2 regions of the Micromonospora sp. WMMD708 genome follow, and region 2 is predicted to be linked to the other one. Evidence: riboswitches for the same ligand, from Rfam matches in the RefSeq annotation. Region 2 holds a riboswitch; the other holds the start of a gene.
The links. A riboswitch is a leader RNA that binds a small molecule or an ion and turns the genes downstream of it on or off. The one in region 2 is predicted to bind thiamine pyrophosphate.
Positions count from the first base shown of each region.

Region 1: it holds a riboswitch for thiamine pyrophosphate, as region 2 does, so the genes downstream of both, ACN260_RS05915 (ECF transporter S component) here and thiE (thiamine phosphate synthase) in region 2, are expected to answer to the same signal.

Region 1 covers NZ_CP186060.1:1,280,549-1,283,950, reverse strand. The annotation lists gene ACN260_RS05925 (DUF6328 family protein) at 1-222, opposite strand, end outside; gene ACN260_RS05920 (alpha/beta fold hydrolase) at 349-1,179, opposite strand; TPP riboswitch at 1,291-1,396, shown strand; gene ACN260_RS05915 (ECF transporter S component) at 1,472-2,062, shown strand; gene ACN260_RS05910 (ABC transporter ATP-binding protein) at 2,096-3,402, shown strand, end outside.
Region 2 covers NZ_CP186060.1:586,756-590,157, forward strand. The annotation lists gene ACN260_RS02760 (ThuA domain-containing protein) at 1-1,320, opposite strand, end outside; TPP riboswitch at 1,658-1,767, shown strand; gene thiE (thiamine phosphate synthase) at 1,762-2,388, shown strand; gene thiO (glycine oxidase ThiO) at 2,382-3,402, shown strand, end outside.

The DNA of each region.
Region 1 (3,402 bases), 690 kb from region 2:
GGCGACCGGCGAGATGATCATCGCGGTGGCCGCGGCGGCGGACAGCAGGGCGAGGATGTAGACGTCCCGCTGGAACTCGCTGGTCCGGGTGAACCCGTTACTGAACGGCAGGGTCAGCAGGAAGGCGAAGAGGATCTGCACGCCGGTCTGGGCGACCCGCAGTTCCTGGAGCAGATCGGCGAAGTTGCGTTGCCATCGCTGCTTCTCGGATTCCTTCGACACGCGCTACCTCCGGTTCAGACGGTACGACCGACGGGGGGCACCCCCCGTCGGCAGCAACGCCTGTGCCCGATCCGCGATCGCCCGAAACCGATTCACGAACCCCGATCGGCCCGCGTGGGCGGATCCTCAGGCCGAGCCGTGCACGCGGGCCAGGATCACCTCGGCCAACGGGCCCGGCGCCTCGTCGGGAATCCAGTGGGTCACCCCGGAGAGCACCACGAACCGGTAGTCCCCCGACACGTGCCGGACGCACGCCTGCGCGGCGGCCCGCCCGATCGCCACGTCCCGGTCACTCCACACGTAGCTGGTCGGCACACCCACCGGACCGACCGCCTTCATGTCCCGCCCCGACATCGCCCGGTACCAGTTCAGAGCCCCGGTCAACGCGCCGGGCGTCCGCAGCGGCCCGGCGTACCCGGCCACCCGGGCCGGGTCGCCGACGCCGGACAGCAGCCGGCGCAGCACCACCCCCCGCCCGGCCAGCAGCACCCGCTCCGCCAGGCCCGCCCGGCGGAACAACGCCATGTACGCCGAGCGCGCCCGCTGCCGGCGGTCGGTGGCCAGCGCGTACCCGAAGGCGGCCGGGTGCGGCACCGAGACCGCGGTGAGGGTACGCACCCGCTGCGGATGCCCCGCGGCCAGCGCCCAGGCGACGACCGCGCCCCAGTCGTGCCCCACCACGTGCGCGGTGTCGACGCCCAACGCGTCCAGCACCGCCACCGCGTCGGCGACCAGCTCCGGCAGCCGGTAGGCAGCCACCTCGGCGGGACGGGCCCCGGGCGAGTAACCCCGCTGGTCGGGTGCGTACGTGCGCAGCCCGGCGGCGTGCAGGGCGGGCGTCACCGCGTCCCACTCCCCACCGTGCTGGGGGAAGCCGTGCAGCAGCAGCACCACGTCGCCGCCCTCGGGGCCACCGGCCCGTACGTCGAACGTCAGTCCCCGCGCCGCTACCCGCATGATCGTCAGACTACCCAGTGACCCGGACCCCCTCCCGGGCGTGCAATGCCGGGAACCATGACCTGCTGGGCCGTTGCCGCAGGTCGGTGCTAGCGTCTGCCGAGACAACTTCACATCCGACAGGGGAGCGCACAGCGCTGAGAGTGCGGGCACCGCCCGCAGACCCTCGAACCTGATCTGGGTAATGCCAGCGCAGGGAGTTCGGTCGACCTCCAGCCGCGCCGCCGTCCGGCTACCGCCGGGCGCGGCGTGCGTCTTCTCCTGGTTCGATCGCTGGACTGGGAGCACCGACATGCAGCACACCACCACCAACCGGTGGCGCACGATCGACATCGTGGTCGCCGCCGTGATCGCCGTGGCCTTCGGGGTCATCTTCTGGGCCTGGGGCCTGGTCTGGAAGGCCGCCGATCCGGTCTTCGCCGCCGCACCGGCCAGCCAGGCCGTGATGTACGGGGTGTGGCTCGTCCCGGCCGTGCTCGGCGGCCTGGTGATCCGCAAGCCGGGGGCGGCCCTGTTCTGCGAGGCCGTCGCCGCCACCGTCTCCGCGCTGCTCGGTGCGGAGTGGGGCGGCATCACCATCGTCCAGGGCCTGATCCAGGGTCTCGGCGCGGAACTGGCCTTCGCCGCGTTCCGCTACCGGGCGTACCGGCTGCCGGTGGCGGTGCTCGCCGGGGCGCTGACCGGGCTGAGCGCCGCCCTGTTCGACTTCTTCGTCTGGAACTCCGAGTACGCACTGGTCAGCTACCGTCTGCCGTACGCGGCGCTGACCGTGCTCAGCGCCGCCGTCGTCGCCGGCGTCGGCGGCTGGTACCTGACCCGGGCGCTCGCCGAGACCGGGGTGCTCGACCGGTTCCCCGCCGCCCGCGACCGCACGCTCGTCTGAGGCTGCCGTGGCGGGCGCGGAAGGGTCGGCGGCGTGGCCGGGGTGAGGCTGGGCGGCTTCGGCTGGCGGCACGCCGGGCGGCGGGCCTGGGCGGTACGCGGGGTCGACCTGCGCATCGACCACGGGGAACGGGTGCTGCTGCTGGGGCCGTCCGGGGCCGGCAAGAGCACCCTGCTCGCCGCGCTGGCCGGGCTGCTGCCGGCGGACTCCGGCGAGCAGGAGGGCACCGTCGAGATCGACGGCCTCGACCCGGCCAAGGCCCGCGAGCGGGTCGGCACCGTCTTCCAGGACCCGCAGTCCCAGCTCGTGATGGCCCGCTGCGGCGACGACGTCGCGTTCGGCCTGGAGAACCGGGGGGTACCCGGCGACGAGATCTGGCCCCGGGTGGACGAGGCGCTGCGTCGGGTCGGTTTCCCGTACCACCGGGACCGGCCCACCGCGGCGCTGTCCGGCGGCGAGCAGCAGCGGCTCGCCCTGGCCGGCGTGCTGGCGCTGCGGCCGGGGCTGCTGCTGCTCGACGAGCCGACGGCCAACCTCGACCCGGCCGGCGCGGACCTGGTCCGCACGGCGGTGGCCGGCGCGTTGGACCCCGACACCACCCTGGTCCTGGTCGAACACCGGGTCGCCGACGCCCTGCCCCTGGTCGACCGGGTGGTGGTGCTCACCCCCGGCGGCGGGGTGCGGGCCGACGGGACACCGGAGACGGTCTTCGCCGCGCACGGTGCCGCGCTCGCCGCCGAGGGGGTGTGGGTGCCCGGCCACCCCACCGTGACCCGGCCGGCCGCCGGACCGCCCGGCGGGTCGTTGCTCACCGCCGACCGGCTCGGCCTGCCGCCCCGGCTGGCCCCCACCGACCTGGCCGTACGCGCCGGCGAGGCGCTCGCCGTCGTCGGCCCGAACGGGGCCGGCAAGTCCACCCTCGCGCTGCTGCTCGGCGGGCTGCTCCGCCCCGGGGCCGGCCGGCTGACCGCCACCGCCGCACTGGCCGACGGGGACACCCGTACGCCCCCGCACCGGTGGCGGGCACCCGCCCTGGCCGGCCGGATCGGTTCGGTCTTCCAGGACCCGGAGCACCAGTTCGTCACCCGCACCGTCCACGACGAACTGGCCCTCGGTCCGCGCCGCACGGGTCGCCCCGAACCGGCCGTCCGGGCCACCGTGGACGCTCTGCTGGAGCGGCTGCGGCTGACCCGCCTCGCCGGGGCCAACCCGTACACCCTCTCGGGTGGGGAGGCCCGGCGGCTCAGCGTCGCGACCGCCCTGGCCACCGCGCCCCGGCTGCTGATCTGCGACGAACCCACCTTCGGCCAGGACCGCCGCACCTGGGGTGAGCTGGTCGA
Region 2 (3,402 bases):
CTCGTCGATCGGCGTGAACGCGTTCGACTCGAACGGGTTGGTGTTGTCGCCGGTGGCGAGGTAGAGGTTGCCCTTCGAGTCGAAGGTCATGCTGCCGCCGGCGTGGCAGCAGGTGTTTCGCTGGGTGTCGACCTGGAGCACGACCTTCTCGGTGGCCTTGTCGATGGTGTCACCGTTGACGGTGAACCGGGACAGGTAGTTGCGCGGGGCGCCACCGGCCGGGGCGTAGTACAGGTAGATCCACTTGTTGGTGGTGAAGTCCGGGTCGAGGCGCAACCCGAGCAGGCCGTCCTCGTTGCCGGTGAAGACGTCCAGCCGGGTCGCGGTGACCGTGTTGCCGGTGTCCGGCTTGACGATCTGCACCCGGCCGTCGCGCTCGGCGTAGAACACCCGGCCGTCGGGAGCGATGTCCAGCTCCATCGGGTTGTTGGTGTTGCTGTCGAGGGTGACCTTCTCGAAGTTCGCGGTCTTGGTGGCGCCGCAGTCGGCGTTCTCGACCCCGGCCGCGGTGCGGATACCGCCGAGCAGGTGGCTGAGGAACTCCGGCTCGGTGTACGACGCCTGGGTGTGGCCGCCGCCGGTGTACCAGGAGCGACCGCCGTCGTAGTCCTGGCACCAGGCGGTGGGGTGGTCGGCGCCCATCGCGCCGGCGCCCGGGCTGTAGGACTTTTCGTCCAGGCTGGCCAGCACGTGCACCTTGGAGCGCGGGTTGGTGCGGAAGTTGTACCACTCGTCGAACCGGGACCAGCGGGCCGGCAGGTCGGCGGTCGACGGGTGCGCGGGGTCCTCGACCTTGACGGTGGCCTGCTGGTTGGCCGGGTGGCCGGAGAAGTACGCACCGACCAGGTTGCCGTACCAGGCCCAGTCGTACTCGGTGTCGGAGGCGGCGTGCACGCCGGCGTAGCCGCCGCCGGCCTTGATGTAGCGCTCGAACGCGGCCTGCTGGGTGCTGTCGAGCACGTCACCGGTGGTGGAGAGCCAGATCACCGCCTGGTACTTGGCCAGGTTGGCGTCGTTGAAGGCGGCTCCGTCCTCGGTGGTGTCGACGGTGAAGCCGTTCTCGGTGCCGAGCTTCTGGATCGCGGCGATGCCGGCCGGGATGGCGTCGTGCCGGAATCCGGCGGTCTTGGAGAAGACCAGGACCGAGAACGGTTCGGCGGCTGCCGCCGCCGGTGCCGGTGCGGCCTGTGGCCGGGCCGCAGCGACGGGAGCGGCCTGGGCGGCGGTGCCGCCGATCAGGCCGCTGGCGAGTAGGGAGAGGGCCAGTAGACCGGCACCCAGTGGACCGCGACGTGCGCGGCGATGGCGGGATGGAGACACTCCATGCTCCTTTTGTCCGCGTTGGACAGTGGTGGGGGCATGGGGACGACTCGCCGCAGACCGTCCCCGGTCGGATCGGTGTGGGCCCGCCGAGGTCCGCACCGGTGGCGATCAGGTGCGGGCCACGCCGAGGCTCCGCACCGGAATAATGTCGATCGGTTGAACAAATTAGCGCCGCTGGATTGGTTTCCGGCAAGGCATGAGCATGTAACGATTCGGTATCGGCGACTCGCTTTTCCGGCTTATGTGGATACAAGCCCAAAACAGTAGGCATCGACGTTCCTGGATCAATCTAACACCCCTTGGCGGATCAGCGGATCTGTCGTACGGTCACAGGCACGTGACCCACGGGAGCCCGGTACACCGGGCTGAGAGGGGGGCTGGGAGCCCCCGACCGTCGAACCTGATCCGGGTAATGCCGGCGCAGGGAGGAGAGTTGCCGTGCCGTCCCTCGGCCGACTGCACCTGATCACCGACACCCGCCCCGGGTGCGACCCGCTCGCCGTCGTACGGGCCGCCCTCCCGGTGGCCCGCGCCGACCTCGTGGTCCAGGTCCGGGTGACCGACGACGCCACCGACCGGCAGGCGTACGACCTGGCCCGACGGGTGCATGCGCTCTGCGCGCCGTACGGGGCGACCTGCCTGGTCAACGACCGGCTGCACGTCGCCCTCGCGGTGGACGCCCAGGGCGGCCACGTCGGCGCGGACGACCTGCCCGTCGCGGCCGCCCGCCGGGTCCTCGGCCCCGACGCCGTGCTCGGCGCGACCGCCCGGGAACCGGACGCCGCCGCCCGGGCGGTCGCCGAAGGGGCCAGCTACCTGGGCGTCGGCCCGTGCCACCCGACCGCCACCAAGACCGGCCTGCCCGACCCGATCGGCCCCGCCGGCATCCGCGCCGTCGTCGCGGCCGTCGACGTGCCGGTGATCGCCATCGGCGGGGTCACCGCCGCCACGGTGCCGGCGCTGCGGGCCGCCGGGGCGTACGGGGTGGCGGTGGTCGGGGCGCTGTCCACCGCCGCCGACCCGGGCCGGGCCACCGCCGAACTGATCGCGGCGCTGACGTGCTGACCCGGCCCGACGTCGCCGTCGTGGGCGCGGGGCCGGTCGGGTTGGCGATCGCCTGGCGCTGCGCCACCCGGGGCCTGCGGGTGTCCGTACACGACCCGGCCCCCGGCTCCGGCGCGTCCCGGGTCGCCGCCGGGATGCTCGCCCCGGTCGCCGAGGCGTACTTCGGGGAACGGGAACTGACCGGGCTGCTCACCGCGTCCGCCGCCCGCTGGCCGGGCTTCGCCGCCGAACTGGCCGAAGCCACCGGAACGGAGTTCGGGTACCGCACCGACGGCACCCTCGTCGTCGGGCTCACCGGGGACGATCTGGCCGAGGCGCGCCGGCTCTGGGCGTACCAGCAGGGGTTGGGGCTGCCGATCAGCGCGCTGCGGCCCTCGCAGCTGCGGGAGCGCGAACCGGCGCTGACCCCCCGGCTGCGCGGCGGGGCGGTCGCCCCCGGCGACCACCAGGTCGACCCACGCCGGCTGGTCGACGCGCTGCGGGTCGCCGCCGGGCGGGCCGGCGCGACCCTGCTGCCCGGCGCGGTGACCCGACTGGCCGAGGTGGACGCGCCGGTCGTCGTGGTCGCCGCCGGCTGCGGCTCCGCCGCGCTGACCGGGCTGCCGGTCCGCCCGGTCAAGGGCCAGGTGCTGCGGCTGCGCGCGCCCGACCACCGCCCGCCCGGCTTCCGGCACGTCATCCGGGGGTACGCCGACGGCGAACCGGTCTACCTCGTCCCCCGCGACGACGGCGAGGTGGTGCTCGGGGCGACCGTCGAGGAGCGCGCCGACACCGAGGTGACCGCCGGGGCGGTGCTGCGGCTGCTCCGGGCCGCCGTCGACCTCGTCCCCGAACTCGCCGAGTACGCGCTCGTCGAGGCGACCGCCGGACTGCGCCCCGGCACCCCGGACAACGCGCCGATCCTCGGCCCGCTGCCCGACCGTCCCGGCGTGCTCGCCGCCACCGGCCACCACCGGCACGGCATCGTGCTCACCCCGGTCACCGCCGACCTGATCACCGACCTGATCGTCACCG